DNA from 2 places in the Mesorhizobium sp. P2_C4 genome. Region 2 is predicted to be linked to the other one. Evidence: predicted binding sites of a transcription regulator. Region 2 holds the regulator's gene; the other holds the start of a gene.

Region 1 (7,670 bases), on a different contig from region 2:
GGAGATTGGCAGCTTTGCCGCCCAACCCTTTCTGCAACGGAAGAGACTGGCGAAACCGAAAGCGACAGCCGATCTCCCCCCTTGAGGGGGAGATGCCTGGCAAGGCAGAGGGGGGCGCTGTCCCGCCAACGAATGACGATTGGAGGACTTTCTGATGCCGACCCCTCTCGTTGTCTCCGATGTCGCAAAAAGCTTCACCATGCATCTGCGCGACGGCATCAAACTGCCTGTTGTCGCCGGCGTCTCGTTCTCGATTCGGGCCGGCGAATGCGCCGTGCTCGGCGGCCCCTCCGGCGCCGGCAAGAGCTCGATCCTGAAAATGCTTTACGGCAACTATGCCGTCGACGAAGGCCAGATCATTGTCCAGCACGATGCCGGCCTCATCGATCTGGCGATAGCCAGCCCGCGCACCGTGCTTGCCGTTCGCCGGCAAACGATCGGCTATGTCAGCCAGTTCCTGCGCACCGTGCCGCGCGTCTCCGCACTCGATGTCGTCGCCGAACCGCTGGTCGAGCGCGGCGAAGAGCGCGAGGCAGCCAGAGGCAAGGCACGCGCGCTGCTGGCGCAGCTGAACCTGCCGGAAAAACTCTGGGGGCTGCCGCCGGCGACGTTTTCCGGTGGTGAGCAGCAGCGCGTCAACATCGCGCGCGGCTTCATCACCGAACATCCGATCCTGCTGCTCGACGAGCCGACCGCCTCGCTCGACGCCAGGAACCGCGACGTGGTGATCGCGCTGATTGCCCAGAAGAAAGCGGCGGGCGTCGCTCTGCTCGGCATCTTCCACGACCACGACGTGCGCGAAGCGGTGGCCGACCGCATCATCGACGTGACCAATTTCGCTGCCGGAAAAATCGCCGCATGAGCAGGAAACTGTCGGAAGCGCCGCTGGTCCACGAGACGGCGCAGGTCGAGAATTCGAAGCTTGGCCGCTGGACCGAGATCGCCGACCGCAGCCGTGTCTCGGAGAGCATCCTCGGCGACTATTCCTACATGATGCAGGACTGCGCCGTCTGGTGCACGACCATCGGCAAGTTTTCCAACATCGCGGCCAGCGTGCGCATCAACGCCACCAACCATCCGACCTGGCGACCGACGCTGCACCATTTCACCTACCGCGCCTCGGACTACTGGGATGACGCCGAGCACGAGAGCGAATTCTTCGCGCAGCGCCGGGCCAGGCGCGTCACCATCGGTCACGACACCTGGCTCGGTCACGGCTCGACCATCCTGCCCGGCGTCACCGTTGGCGATGGTGCGGCGGTTGGCGCAGGTGCCGTGGTATCCAAGGACGTCGCGCCCTACACCATCGTCGGCGGCGTGCCGGCCAAGCCGATCCGCGAGCGCTTCGACCGCCGCACCGCCGAGCGCTACCAGGCGCTCGCCTGGTGGGATTGGGACCATGCCAGGCTGCGCGCAGCGCTGGATGATTTCCGCGAACTGGAGGCTGAGGCCTTTCTGGAGAAGTACGGCTGACATTGCCGCCTTCACATATGTGTCATCGCCACCGACGGGCACGCCCGTTTCATACCCTTGACACATGACTCGGACAGGAGGCGATCTTCCCAGGAGATCGCAATGCTCGACACCGTCAAACCCTCGCTCGCCGGATTCCTCGAAGGCACCAACCCCAACCCTCCAGTGCATCTCGGCACGCGCTACGACAGTGCAGGCAATTTCCTGTTCGAGCCCGGCAACACCGTGGTCAGCCATCTCGAAAACGGCTCGACTTCCGAAGCGGTGGTTGTCGAGGTGCGGGAACGGATGCGAGCGACGCCGGACGCCGACCGGCTGGCCTTCACGCCCGTCTCCAGCCTGCATATGACGCTGTTCCAGGGCATCATCGAACATCGCCGCCGGCTTCCCTATTGGCCTGGCGACGTGCCCCTCGACACCAGCATCGACGACATGACCCGCCTTTACCTGAACCGGCTAAATGGCTTCGAAGGCCGTGGCGCGTTCAAGGTCAAGGTCGTCGATGTCGTGCCGACCGGCCTGACCGTTGCCGGCGCCACGGACGAAGACAGGGCCGTCATGCTTGCCTGGCGCGATGCGCTGTCGGCGCCGTTCGGCTACCGGCACCCCGACCACGACACCTATGTGTTTCACATCACCTTCGCCTACCAGATCCGGCGCCTTGCCGACGAAAGGGCGGCTGCATGGCAAGACTTGTTCGATGATTGCCTTTCGCTCTTTACCCGGCACGCGCCGGTGATCGAGTTGCGAGCGCCGGCATTCTGCAGCTTCAGCGACATGAAGCATTTCGAGGAGCTGCTGATCCTGGGCTGACCGATCCGGATCGATCGCTGATGTCGCGCCTGTGGGTGGTAACAAAACTGACATCAATCCGACACCGCAGGTTCATGGCGCTGCGCTAGCGAGGGTTAACAGACCTTCAAACTGCGACTGGACCGGAACCTGCTCATGTCAGCAAGCTCAGCCACGCTTGAAATCCGCGGCGTTACCCGCCGATTTGGCAAGAACACCGCCGTCAGCGCGGTCGACCTATCTATCCCCCAGGGTCAGATGGTCGGCATCATCGGTCGCTCGGGCGCCGGCAAATCGACCCTTCTTCGCATGATCAATCGTCTCATCGACCCCAGCCAGGGGTCGATTTTTTTTGACGGCGCCGAAGTTTCCGGCCTGCGCGGTTCGCCGCTGCGGCGCTGGCAGCGCGATTGCGCCATGATTTTTCAGCAGTTCAACCTGGTGCCGCGCCTCGACGTGCTGACCAATGTGCTGCTCGGCAAGCTCAATCATCGCTCGACCCTGACCAACCTGTTCGGTGTCTTCTCCCGCGGCGAGTGCGCCGAGGCGGTCGCCGCCCTCGAGCGCCTCGACATCGCCCGCACCGCGCTGCAGCCGGCCGGCACCTTGTCCGGTGGCCAGCAGCAGCGCGTCGCCATTGCCCGCGCCATGATGCAGCAGCCGAAGGTGATCCTGGCCGACGAACCGATCGCCTCGCTCGATCCGCTCAACGCCAAGGTGGTGATGGATTCGCTGCAGGACATCAATCTGCGTGAAGGCATCACCGTCGTCACCAATCTGCACACGCTGGACACCGCGCGCAGCTATTGCAACCGCATCATCGGCATGGCCGCCGGCAAGATCGTTTTCGACGGCCCGCCGGAAGACCTCAACCGCGAAGCCGTGCGCCTGGTTTACGGCGCCGACGCCAACGGCGCCGAGATCTCCGAGGCCATCACCTCCACCAGCATCGCCTACAAGCAAAAGATCGCCGCATCCGCCAGCCCGCTCGAGCCCGCATTCCCTGGCTACTGAGTCCATGATCCCGAAAAGTGGACACCGGTTTTCGGGAGAGATCATGGACAAGCAAACGAGCGGCTTGGATCGCCAGCCAGCGTCAAAGGCACCTGTCAAAATTCGAACGCACCCGGCGCGACGCCGGGACCAACAGGAGAGACATCAAATGTTCAGGAAGATGGTTTTTGGCGCCGTTTCATTGTTCGCCATCGCAGCGAGCGCCGCTCACGCCGCCGATATCAAGGAATTCCGCGTCGGCATCCTTGGCGGCGAGAACGAAACCGACCGGCTGCGCAACTACCAGTGCCTCGCCGATCATCTGAAGACCGAATTCGGCTTCGAAAAAGTGTCGCTGTTCCCGGCTGCCGACTATGATGGCGTCATCCAGGGCCTGCTTGGCGGCACGCTCGATTTCGCCGAGCTTGGTGCTTCCGGCTATGCCAGTATCGCTCTCAAGGACCCGAAGGCGGTCACCCCGATCCTCACCACCCAGCAGACCGACGGCGCCACCGGCTATTATTCGATCGGCCTGGCGCTCAAGACGTCCGGCATCACCGACATCAAGTCGGCCAAGGGCAAGAAGCTCGGCTACGCCGATCCGGACTCGACCTCGGGCTACCTGATCCCGCTGACCCAGATCCCGAAGGACACCGGCGCTTCGAACGAAGCCTTCTTCGCCTCCACCCAGTTCAATGGCGGCCATGAGAACAACATCCTCGCCGTCCGCGACGGCAAGGTCGACGTGGCGGTGGACGATTCCTCGGGCATCGGCGACTTCAAGAACGGCTACACCTCCGGCACCTTCCACAAGGAAGTCGCCAAGGGCGCCGTCGACCCCAACGACTTCGTCGAAGTCTGGCGCTCCGGCCTGATCCCGAACGGCCCGCTGGTCGTTCGCACCGAGCTCGGCACTGAGATGACCACCAAGCTCGCCAACTTCTTCACCGAGTTGCCCAAGAAGGACAAGGCTTGCTTCGAAGGCGTCGAAGGCGGCGATTTCACTGGCTACGTTCCGGTGAAGCCGGACTTCTACAACGTCATCGTCGAAGCCCGTAAAGCCGCGATCGGCGGCTGACGGCATCAGGAAAAGGGCGGTGCCTCCAGCGCCGCCCTTTTTGCATGTCCCGATCATGACCATCTCAGCGACAATCCATTCAGACGCGACCCGCCGCACGGCTGACGCCTGGCGGCGCCAGACGTCCTTGCGCCGGCTTTACACCGCCATCGGCATCGGTCTGCTGCTGGTCGCCATGCTCGGCACCATGTGGTTCGCCGACGAAGCCAATGCCGGCCACTTCTGGGACCGGCTGCCGCACATACTGGATTTCCTCAGCTGGCTCATCCCCAAGGACTGGAACGATGTCTGGCGGGCGCTTTTCGACGTCGCCTCACCGCATGACACCGGCACCCAGGAGTTCAATTTCCCGCTCGGCCGTGTCTATGTCTGGGGCGGTTTTTACGTCCCCGAATATTTCGAGCTGATGCTGACCACCGTCAACACGGCATTGGTCGCGACCTTCATCGGCTTCATCTTTGCCGTGCCGTTCTCCTTCATCGCGGCGCGCAATCTGACGCCGAGCCCGGCGCTCAGGCTCGTCGTCAAGCGCTTCATGGAATTGCTGCGCGCCTTCCCGGAGATCGTCATTGCCGGACTGTTCGCGGCCATCGTCTCGGTCGGCCCGGTCGCCGCCATCATCGCCATCGGCCTGCATTCGATCGGCGCGCTCGGCAAGCTGTTCTACGAGATCAACGAGAACATCGACATGCGCGCCGAGGAAGGCCTGAGGGCGGTCGGCGCCAACTGGTTCGAGCGCGTGCGTTTCGCCGCGCTGCCGCAGGTGCTGCCCAATTTCATGTCCTACACGCTGCTCAGGATCGAGATCAACGTCCGCATCTCGACCATCATCGGCGCCGTCGGCGGCGGCGGCATCGGCGAGGAACTGAAGCTCTCGATCTCGCGCGGCTTCGGCGCCAAGACGCTGGCGCTGGTGCTTCTCCTGTTCACCACCATCTTCATCGTCGACCAGTTCTCCGCCTGGCTGCGCCGCAAGCTGGTCGGCGAGCAGGCTTTCATGATGGGGGCCTGACCATGGCCACGATAACCGCCGACGAGATGCTGTCGATCGAGCAGCGCTTCCCGCAGGTGTTCCAGCGGCCTCTGTACAAGCGCTTCGGCCCGCTGTTCCTGTTCGCCGGTATCCTGCTCTATCTCGTCTATGCCTTGTGGTTCTTCAGCCTGCCGCAAGTGCTGAAGGAATCGCACTGGGAGCGCCTGCCGCTCTTCCTGACGCAGTGGATCAGCTACGATTTGCAGCCGGAATTCCGCCTCGACCAGCCTGAGATCACGCCGAAATACCCGCGTTTCTCCGCACTTGGCGAGAATCCCAACCCGGACTGGGTTATCACCAACCCGGACGGCTCCTTCACCGTCCTGATCGACGGCGCGGCGAAGTCCGTCACCTTCAACAAGGCCGAGGCGACACTGGTGGCCAATGGCCTGACAGTGCCGGTGGCGCTGGCCAGCGGCAAGCCGGTGATTTCGGGCCCGGTGCCCGACTGGATCACCGTGCATGACGACGAGGTCGTCGCCAAGATGGGCTTTGCCGGCGAGGTGCGCGTGACCGTCGATCGCGTAAAAGTCCGCAAGCGCTTCCTCGGTTGGGCCAATTTCGTCTTCGACACCCGCTCGCCCTTCTTCGGCAAGCCGGCCGGTGAAGTGATCTCGCTGATCTGGTCCGGACCTGAACTCAAGCCGGGCACCTCGAACCTGGCGCTGGCCGGCGACAACATCTGGAACAACGCCCAGTGGCAGCATGGCGACGTCTGGACGAAGCTGTTCCAGACCATCGTCATGGCCTTCCTCGGCACGCTTTTGGGCGGCATCATCGCCTTCCCGCTCGCTTTCTTCGCCGCCCGCAACATCACGCCGAGCGGACTGCTCAGCCAGGTGCTCAAGCGTTTCTTCGATTTCATGCGCTCGGTCGACATGCTGATCTGGGCGCTGTTCTTCACCCGCGCCTTCGGCCCCGGCCCGTTGGCCGGCAGTGCCGCGATCTTCTTCACCGAGATCGGCACACTCGGCAAAACCTATTCGGAAGCACTGGAGAACATCGACGACAAGCCGCGCGAAGGCATCCAGTCGACCGGCGCCAACGGCTTGCTGGTGCAACGCTACGGCGTGCTGCCGGAAGTGATACCCGTCTTCATCAGCCAGACGCTCTACCAGTGGGAATCCAACACCAGGGGCGCGACCATCATCGGCGCCGTCGGCGCCGGCGGCATCGGCCTGAAACTGTGGGAAGCCATGCGCACCAACTCCAACTGGGCCAATGTCTTCTACATGGTGCTGTTGATCCTGCTCGTCGTCTTCGTCTTCGACAACATTTCCAACTTCCTGCGGCGGAGGTTGAGCCGGACGATCCACGACTACAACAGGATCCAGGCCGAGCAGGGGTAGCCAAGCCGAAGCCACCAGTGCCGGCGATCAAGTGACGGCGGCCACCGCGCCTTCGTCATCCACGGGCGAAGCAAGGAGCGAAGCGACGCGGCGCAGACCCGAGGATCCATGCCGGGACGTCTGTGCTAGATGCTTCGGTGCAAAAAGAGGCCCCATTTGCATCCCTTGGCTGCACCGCCGCGGCGCTCGAATGTCGCGGCATGGATCCTCGGGTCTCCGCGTCCGCTACGCTCCCGCTCCGCCCGTGGATGACGAAGGGAGGGTGGCCCTAAGCCGCCTTCTTCCACCCGTTCCGGATATGCTTATACCCGTCGCGATAAACCGCCTCCGGACTCTCCGAGAAATCCCTCCACACCTTGGTCGCCGCCGCCAGATCCTTCAACGAACGCCCGAACGCCTCGATCGTCAGCCAGTCGTCATAGCCACTCTTGCGGATGGCCGAAAATGTCTCTTTCCACGGGATATTGCCCCGCCCCGGCACGCCGCGATCATTCTCCGAGATATGGATATGCACCACATTCCGGCGGTGCTTCGTATAGGCGCCGATCGGGTCGGCCTCCTCGATGTTGGCGTGGAAGGTGTCGTACATCGCCTTGATGTGCGGCCGGTCGATGGCGTCGATATGCTCCGACAGGTCAGCCATCGTGTTGAGGAGGTAGCATTCGAAGCGGTTGAGCGCCTCCAGCCCGATGGTGACGTTCTTCTTTCCGGCATGGTCGCCGATGGCGCGTTGCGAAGCGACCGAGCGCTTTTTCTCGGCCGCCGTCGGCCCGCTGCCGGAAAAGGCGCCGAGCGTCGAATGCAGCGGACCACTCAATTTGTTGGCGCCGAGCGCCCGGGCACAGTCGATCGCCCATTTCATATAGTCGATGCCGGCCTTGCGGGTCGAAGCGTCAGCCGAGATCAGGTTCATCGCCGGATCGCCCATGGCTGAAACGGCCGTACGCTCCAG
Region 2 (7,670 bases):
GTTCCACAGATTGCGCGGCGTCAGGAAAAGCCCGCCCGACAGGATGTGTATGCCGACCCAGATGACCAGCAGCGCACCGACCATGCCGAGCATGCGCGTGTCGAGTTCGGTCGCCTTGAGGAACCGCCCGATCGCGCTGAGTTCGGATGCACGCGCCCGGTCCGCTGCAGTGCTGGCGACCGGCTGATTAGAGGTCGTGTCGGTCATGCTATCCTCCCACCGGTTTGCCGTCTGGCGCGGATGCCGGAACATGGATGCTATTTGCTTTCCGCGGTCATTTGAAGCGGAAAGCCCCTTGAGAAACGCCGCGGCTTTTGGGCCGCGGCGCCGAGATTTGGAACCGGTAGCGGTTCGATTTTAGTTGCAGGCCGCAACGCTGCCGGCAGTGACGCCGGCGCAGACTTCGTCCTTCTTGATCCAGCCGGCGTCGATGACGACGTTGAGGTTGTCCTTGGTGATGGCGACCGGGGTCAGGAACAGCGACTTGACGGTGTTGCCGCCAGGCGTCGTGAAGTCCTTGGCGCCGGCAATGTCGCCGGTCTTCTTGCCGTCGGCCAGCTGCGAGGCGATCTCGGCGGCGTTCTTGCCGAGTTCGCGCGCGTCCTTCCACACCGACACGGTCTGCGTGCCGAGTGCGATGCGGTTCAGCGCGGCGTGGTCGCCGTCTTGGCCCGACACCGGCACGGTTCCGGCCAGACCCTGCGCCGTCAGCGCGGCGACGACGCCGCCGGCGGTGCCGTCATTGGCTGCAACCACCGCATCGACCTTGTTGTCGTTGGCGGTCAGGAACTGTTCCATGTTCTTCTGGGCGTTGGCGGGCAGCCAGCCGTCCGTGTAGGCCTCACCGACATTCTTGATCTTGCCGCCGTCGATGGCTTCCTTGAGCACTTCCATGGAGCCGGCGAACAGGAAATCGGCGTTCGGATCGGCACCCGAGCCCTTGATGAAGACGTAGTTGCCTTCCGGCTTGGCCTTGAACACTTCGCGGGCCTGCATGCGGCCGACTTCCTTGTTGTCGAAGGTCAGGTAGAAGACATCCTTGTTCTCGATCAGACGGTCATAGCCGACGACCGGAATGCCTTCGTCCAGCGCCTTCTGCACCGCCGGGCCGATTGCCGATGCATCCTGCGCAAGGATGATCAGCGCGTTGGCGCCCTGCGAAATCAGGCTCTCGACATCGGTAAGCTGCTTGCCGGGATTGGACTGCGCGTCGGCGGAGATGTACTTGTCGCCGGCGGCCTCGATCGCCGTCTTCATCGCCGCTTCATCGGTCTTCCAACGCTCTTCCTGGAAATTCGACCACGAAACGCCAATCACCTTGTCCTTCGCCTGTGCGACCGACGCCAACGTCAACGACATGGCGACACCCGCCAGCATGGCGACTGCAAATTTCTTCATGATATCCTCCCTAAATCGCGCGCAGCGCGACAAACTGGCCCGAAGGCCGGCACAAAGGCTCTATTTTTTCGAGCCTCGAAAAAATACTGATCCAACGCCGGAGCGCTGTCAACATCGATTCTGATTGATTTTGATGTGTCGCTGACTTTTTTTCGAGGCTCGCAATAAATAATGACAGCGCTGCCGGCTTCTGCCAATATTTGGCTGGTGTCACCGACTGCCTTCAATATCATGAGAGGCCGCGAGGACGACCGGGAGGAAAGCAGAAAGATGTCGGTTGGTATCCGCCACGACGATTTGCGCCGCCGCAACCGGGCGATGGTGCTCTCGGCCGTGCGCCGCGCCGGCCAGCCGTCGCGGACCGAGATCGCGGCGACCACCGGCCTCAGCCATTCGACCATATCGGCGATCTCGTCCGACCTGATCGCGGAAGGCATCCTGGCCGAGAGCAAGGCCAGCGAACCGGTCTCGCTGAAACGTGGACGGCCGCAAGTCGGTCTTGGGCTCAATCCGGAAGCCGCCGCGGTGATGACCGTGGTGCTGTCGCTGAATTTCCTCTCCGTCGCCGTCATCGACTATGCCGGCCAGGTGGTTGCCGAGGAACAGCGCCGGCTGGACACGCTGACCATGCCGCGCGACGAGCTGATCGGCGAATGCACGGCAATCGTGCGGCGCCGGCTCGAGGATCCCGACCTCGACACCCACAGCGTCGCCCGCATCGCCATGGGCATCCAGGGCATCACCGATTCGCACGCCCGCGCCATGCTGTGGTCGCCGATCACGCCGCTGACCGACATCGCTTTTGCCGACATACTGGAAGCGGAATTCGGCATTCCCGCCACCATGGAAAACGACTGCAACATGATGGCGGTGGCGCTGCAGTGGCGCGATCCGGTCCGCTACCGCGACGATTTCATCGCCATCCTGCTGTCGCACGGCATCGGCATGGGACTGGTGCTGAAGGGCGAGCTGTTCACCGGCACCCATTCCTCGGGCGGCGAATTCGGCCACATGATCCATCGGCCGGGCGGCGCGCTGTGCCGCTGCGGGCGGCGTGGCTGCGTCGAGGCCTATGCCGGCAACTACGCCATCTGGCGCAACGCCAGGCAACTGGGCGAGGACGCCGAGCCGGTCGCTGATGTCAGCGACGCCGACATGCGGGCGCTCGCCACCGCGGCACGCGAGAAGGACGGGCCGGAGCGCGAGGCCTACCGCAAGGCCGGCGAAGCCCTCGGCTTCGGCCTCGGCAGCCTGTTTGCGCTGATCGATCCGGCACCCGTCGCCATGGTCGGCGTCAGCGCCGCCGCCTTCGACCTGATAGAACCGGCATTGCGCGAGGCCATCGCCCAGACCGCCGGCGGCCAGCATTCGAAATCGATCTCCTTCGACACCGAGCCGAACGAATTGCCGCTGATCCGCGAAGGCTGCGCGATGCGGGCACTGAGCTTCGTCGACCAGGAGATTTTCGCGCCGGGCGGGCAGACGCGAGCTGGCACCATCGGGAAAGACGTGGCCTGAAATCGAAATATCAGATCGCAACCGGGGATGGGTTGAGATTCAGGTTGGTCCGGGGGCCATTCCACAGTGACCCGCGCGAACGTTTCTTAGCAAATGATTATCCGCATCCTTGGGCTTTTTACAATCCGATAGACGAAGAGCAATGCAATGCTAGATTGCATGCCACCATAGCCGTATCAAAGAACGTGGCAGGATGTTCAATCGCATGATGGCGGCATATCGGTTGGCTGCAGCAACCAGCCCCCTCCTCAAAAGCCGGACCAGATATCTGCCGGCGCTTTTCTCGATTTCCGTGTGGCTATTGCTTGGCAGCACCGCCGCCGCCCAACACCCTGGTCCAGGCTGCCCGGTTGGCCAATTGATAGATGCCAGAGAAGCATGGGGGAAATTCACCTCCAATGATGAGGCGACGGAATTTGCCAGACGTAAGTTCCTGGCCCTTGGCGCGGAAGAGTTCACAAAATGGCTATCGTGCCAGAGTTTTGATGTGCGCGTTAGTCCAGGCCGCGGAACGACCACGAATATTCAAGCAAGCTTTATGCCACTCAGGAAAGACGAAGGTCTTTGGGTGCCCAGTGGAGTTTACTACTGGCTTTTTCCTCCAGGCCGTCACTCCATAGAAGCGCATATCGAAAAGGGACGATTGATAGACATTTTTGCTATCGCCGAGAGCGAATAGAGAGAACAAACGATCCGACGATCCTCAAGTTGCACCTCTCAGTCACTCAGATATCGGTCGCATTTTTTGGTCATTCAACATCAAGCCGGACGAATGGGCTGACCACTTCAACGACACTGGATATGCTTCCGTCGAAACTGAAGGGCTTCAGTCTTCCCGAATAGCGTAACCAGCGCCGCGGATGGTGCGGATGACGTCGGGCATGCGGCCATTGTTGACCGCCTTGCGCAGCCGCCCGACATGCACGTCCACCGTACGTTCGTCGATGTAGATCGTCTCGCCCCAGACATTGTCGAGCAGCTGGCTGCGCGAGAACACCCGGCCGGGATGACGCATCATGAATTCGAGCAGCCGGAATTCGGTCGGCCCGAGCCGGATTTCGCTCTTCTTGCGATAGACGCGGTGCGATTCGCGATCGAGCACGATGTCGCCGACCTTGAGCACGCTGGACAGCACTTCCGGTTTGGCGCGGCGCAGCAGCGCCTTCACCCTGGCCATGAACTCTGGCGTCGAAAACGGCTTGACCAGATAATCGTCGGCGCCGGTCGACAGGCCGCGCACGCGGTCGCTCTCCTCGCCGCGCGCGGTCAGCATGATGATCGGCAGCCGCTCTGTTTCGGGCCGCATCCTGAGGCGCCGGCACAGCTCGATGCCGGAAACCGCCGGCACCATCCAGTCCAGCACCAGAAGATCGGGCACGTTTTCCTGCAGCCTAATCTCGGCCTCGTCGCCGCGCGTCACCACCTCGACCTGGTAACCTTCGGATTCGAGATTGTAGCGGAGGAGCACGCCTAGCGGCTCCTCGTCCTCCACCACCATGATGCGTGGCGCGATCATCGACTGGTCACCTTTGTCGTCATGCCGCCGGCGCGGACATCGCCGTCTCGTCCTGCTTTGGACGATTGGCGGGCAATTGCGAGCCGGTCAAAACATAGTACGCATTTTCGGCGATGTTGGTCACGTGGTCGCCGATGCGTTCGAGGTTCTTGGCGCAGAACAACAGATGCGTGCACGCGGTGATGTTGCGCGGGTCTTCCATCATGTAGGTCAACAGCTCGCGAAACACCGAGGTGTATTTGACGTCGATGCGCTCGTCGTCGTTTCTGAGCTTGGCGAGCGCTGCCGCATCGGCGGCGGCATATTCCTCGACCACCCCTTGCACCTGGATGAGCACCAGCTGAGCCATCGCATCGATGGAATGCGACAGGTCACGCGGCGTGACGCTGAGGCCGACGGTGCCGACGCGCTTGGCGATGTTCTTGGCGAGGTCGCCGATGCGCTCAAGGTCGCCGGCCATGCGGATCGAGCCGACCACTGCACGCAGATCGTTGGCCATCGGCTGGCGCTTGGCGATCAGCGTGATGGCGCGGTCGTCCAGCTCACGCTGGCGCGCATCCATGATGGCGTCGTCGGAGACGACGCGCTGTGCCAGGGCATTGTCCGAAGTGAGCAGCGCCTTGGTCGAGCCGCTGACCATCGAGCCGGCGAGATCGCCCATGTCGCGGATCAGCTTGCTGATCTGTCCCAGCTCTTCATCGAAAGATGCGACGGTATGTTCACCCATGATCCTAGTCCTCGTGCCTGAAACTTCGCTGTCGGAACCGCTCAGCCGAACCGGCCGGTGATATAGTCCTGGGTGCGCTTGTCGTCGGGGTTGGTGAACATCTTGTCGGTTGCGCCCTCCTCGACGAGATAGCCGAGATGGAACATCGCCGTGCGCTGCGACACGCGCGCCGCCTGCTGCATCGAATGGGTGACGATGACGATCGTGTAGTTCTGGCGCAGCTCGTCGATCAATTCCTCGACACGTGCGGTGGCGATCGGATCGAGCGCCGAACAGGGCTCGTCCATCAGGATCACCTCGGGCGACACGGCAATGGCGCGCGCGATGCACAGACGCTGCTGCTGGCCGCCGGAGAGGCCGGTGCCGGGTTCCTGCAGACGGTCCTTGACCTCGTTCCAGATCGCCGCCTTCTTCAGGCTCGACTCGACGATCTGATCCATGTCGGCCTTGCGCTTGGCCAGTCCGTGGATGCGCGGGCCATAGGCGACGTTCTCGTAGATCGACTTCGGGAACGGATTGGGCTTCTGGAACACCATGCCGACGCGCGCCCTCAGTTCGACGACGTCGATGCTCTTGTCGTAGATATCTTCTTCATCCAGCGTGATCTTGCCGGTCACCCGCGCCGAATCGATGGTGTCGTTCATGCGGTTGAGGCAGCGCAGGAAGGTGGATTTGCCGCAGCCCGAGGGGCCGATCAGTGCCGTCACCTGGTTGAGGCGAACGTCGAGATTGACGTCGAACAACGCCTGCTTCTCGCCGTAGAACACGCCGACCTTGTCGCCGCGCATTTTGATCACTTCGTTCGACTTGGCGTTCATTTTATCGCCCACAGCGTTTTCAAGGGACTGTTCGGTCATGATGTTCATACCAAAATGCCTTTTTTCTACCAGCGCCGCTCGAACCGACGCCGAAGCACGATCGCGGTGATGTTCATGGCCATGAGAAAGACCAGCAGGATGATAATGGCGCCGGACATGCGCTCGACGAAGGCGCGTTCAGCCTCGTTCGCCCACAGGTAGATCTGCACCGGCAGCGCCGTCGACGGATCGAAAGGTGTCTTCGGATAGTCGGCGACGAAGGCGACCATGCCGATCAAAAGCAGCGGCGCGGTTTCGCCGAGCGCGCGCGCCAGGCCGATGATGGTCCCGGTGAGAATGCCGGGGGCGGCAAGCGGCAGGATATGCTGGAACACCATCTGCATCTTGGAAGCGCCGAGACCAAGTGCTGCCGCGCGGATCGAGGGCGGCACGGCGGCAAGAGCCGCGCGCGTCGCGATGATGATCGTCGGCAGCGTCATCAGCGTCAGCACCAGGCCGCCGACAAAAGCGGCGGAACGCGGCATGCCGAGGAAATTGATGAAGACGGCAAGGCCGAGCAGGCCGAAGACGATCGACGGCACCGCGGCCAGATTGTTGATGTTGACCTCGATCAGGTCGGTGAAGCGGTTCTTCTTGGCGAATTCCTCGAGATAGATGGAGGCGGCGACGCCGATCGGCAGCGCTAGCAAAAGCACGATCACCATCATGTACAGCGAACCGATAATCGCCACGCCCATGCCGGAGGTTTCCGGACGGCTGGAAGCGCCGTAGGTGAACAGGCCGGTGTTGAAGTGCTCGGCCATCACGCCGTCCGCCTTGAGCTTGTTCATCCAGGCGATCTGCTGGTCGGAAACTTTGCGGCGTGCTTCTTCGACGCTGAGGTCGATCTGCCCCTTGAAGGCCGAGTCGAGATTGGCGGCGGCAAGGATGTTGACGTCGCGCGTCGTGCCGATGACCGACGGGTCGGCGGCGACAATGTCGCGCAGCTGGACACGGGCGCCTTCGGACAGGAAACCCTTGAGCTTCTGGATCGAAGGCTTGTCGTCGGGAGAAATGCCCAGCTTGGCGATCAGCGCGTTTTCGGCAAGCTTGGGATAGTTCGCCTTGATCAGCACATTCGGATCGGTGGCGCGTTTGTTGGAAGGATCGATCACCTTCGCGTCGAAGCTGATCGGCAGCGACACCGTCGTCTGCCAGAAGGCGGTGTAGCCCTTCGAGACGATGGTGACGAGGATGATGGCCAGGAAGGCGAGGCCGACGGAAATCGCCAGCATGCCATAGATGCGGAAGCGGCGTTCGGCGGCATAGCGGGCCTTCAGGCCAATGTCGCGGCGCGGATGAGCGGCGGCCCGGACCATTGAGTCCATGGGAATGTCGGTCATTCGTACTGCTCCCGGTATTTGCGCACGATGTACAGCGCGACGATGTTCATCACCAGCGTCAGCGCGAACAACGTCAGGCCGAGCGCGAAGGCGACCAGCGTCTGCGGCGAATTGAACTCGAGATCGCCGGTCAGCTGGTTGACGATCTTGACGGTGATGGTCGTCATCGCCTCGAATGGGTTGATGGTGAGATTGGCAGCGACGCCTGCCGCCAGCACGACGATCATCGTCTCGCCTATGGCGCGCGAGGCGGTCAACAGGATGGCGCCGACGATGCCGGGAAGTGCCGCCGGCAGGATGACGCGCTTGAT

The links. Region 2 encodes PhoB, which activates phosphate uptake and scavenging genes when phosphate is short. Its sites were predicted from a motif close to TGTCATNNANCTGTCAT; they were not measured.
Region 1: a site for PhoB is predicted at 2,335-2,351, ahead of phnC (phosphonate ABC transporter ATP-binding protein). Genes of this name have one in related genera too.

The regions. Positions count from the first base shown of each region.
Region 1 covers NZ_JBFUDT010000009.1:79,592-87,261, reverse strand. The annotation lists gene phnL (phosphonate C-P lyase system protein PhnL) at 155-862, shown strand; gene AC1DX6_RS26650 (DapH/DapD/GlmU-related protein) at 859-1,473, shown strand; gene AC1DX6_RS26645 (DUF1868 domain-containing protein) at 1,576-2,286, shown strand; gene phnC (phosphonate ABC transporter ATP-binding protein) at 2,422-3,279, shown strand; gene phnD (phosphonate ABC transporter substrate-binding protein) at 3,428-4,336, shown strand; gene phnE (phosphonate ABC transporter, permease protein PhnE) at 4,392-5,348, shown strand; gene phnE (phosphonate ABC transporter, permease protein PhnE) at 5,351-6,718, shown strand; gene AC1DX6_RS26620 (sugar phosphate isomerase/epimerase family protein) at 6,987-7,670, opposite strand, start outside.
Region 2 covers NZ_JBFUDT010000007.1:112,809-120,478, reverse strand. The annotation lists gene AC1DX6_RS24130 (sugar ABC transporter permease) at 1-207, opposite strand, end outside; gene xylF (D-xylose ABC transporter substrate-binding protein) at 358-1,398, opposite strand; gene AC1DX6_RS24120 (ROK family protein) at 1,669-2,916, shown strand; gene AC1DX6_RS24115 (hypothetical protein) at 3,122-3,595, shown strand; gene phoB (phosphate regulon transcriptional regulator PhoB) at 3,743-4,432, opposite strand; gene phoU (phosphate signaling complex protein PhoU) at 4,452-5,159, opposite strand; gene pstB (phosphate ABC transporter ATP-binding protein PstB) at 5,201-6,025, opposite strand; gene pstA (phosphate ABC transporter permease PstA) at 6,043-7,359, opposite strand; gene pstC (phosphate ABC transporter permease subunit PstC) at 7,356-7,670, opposite strand, start outside.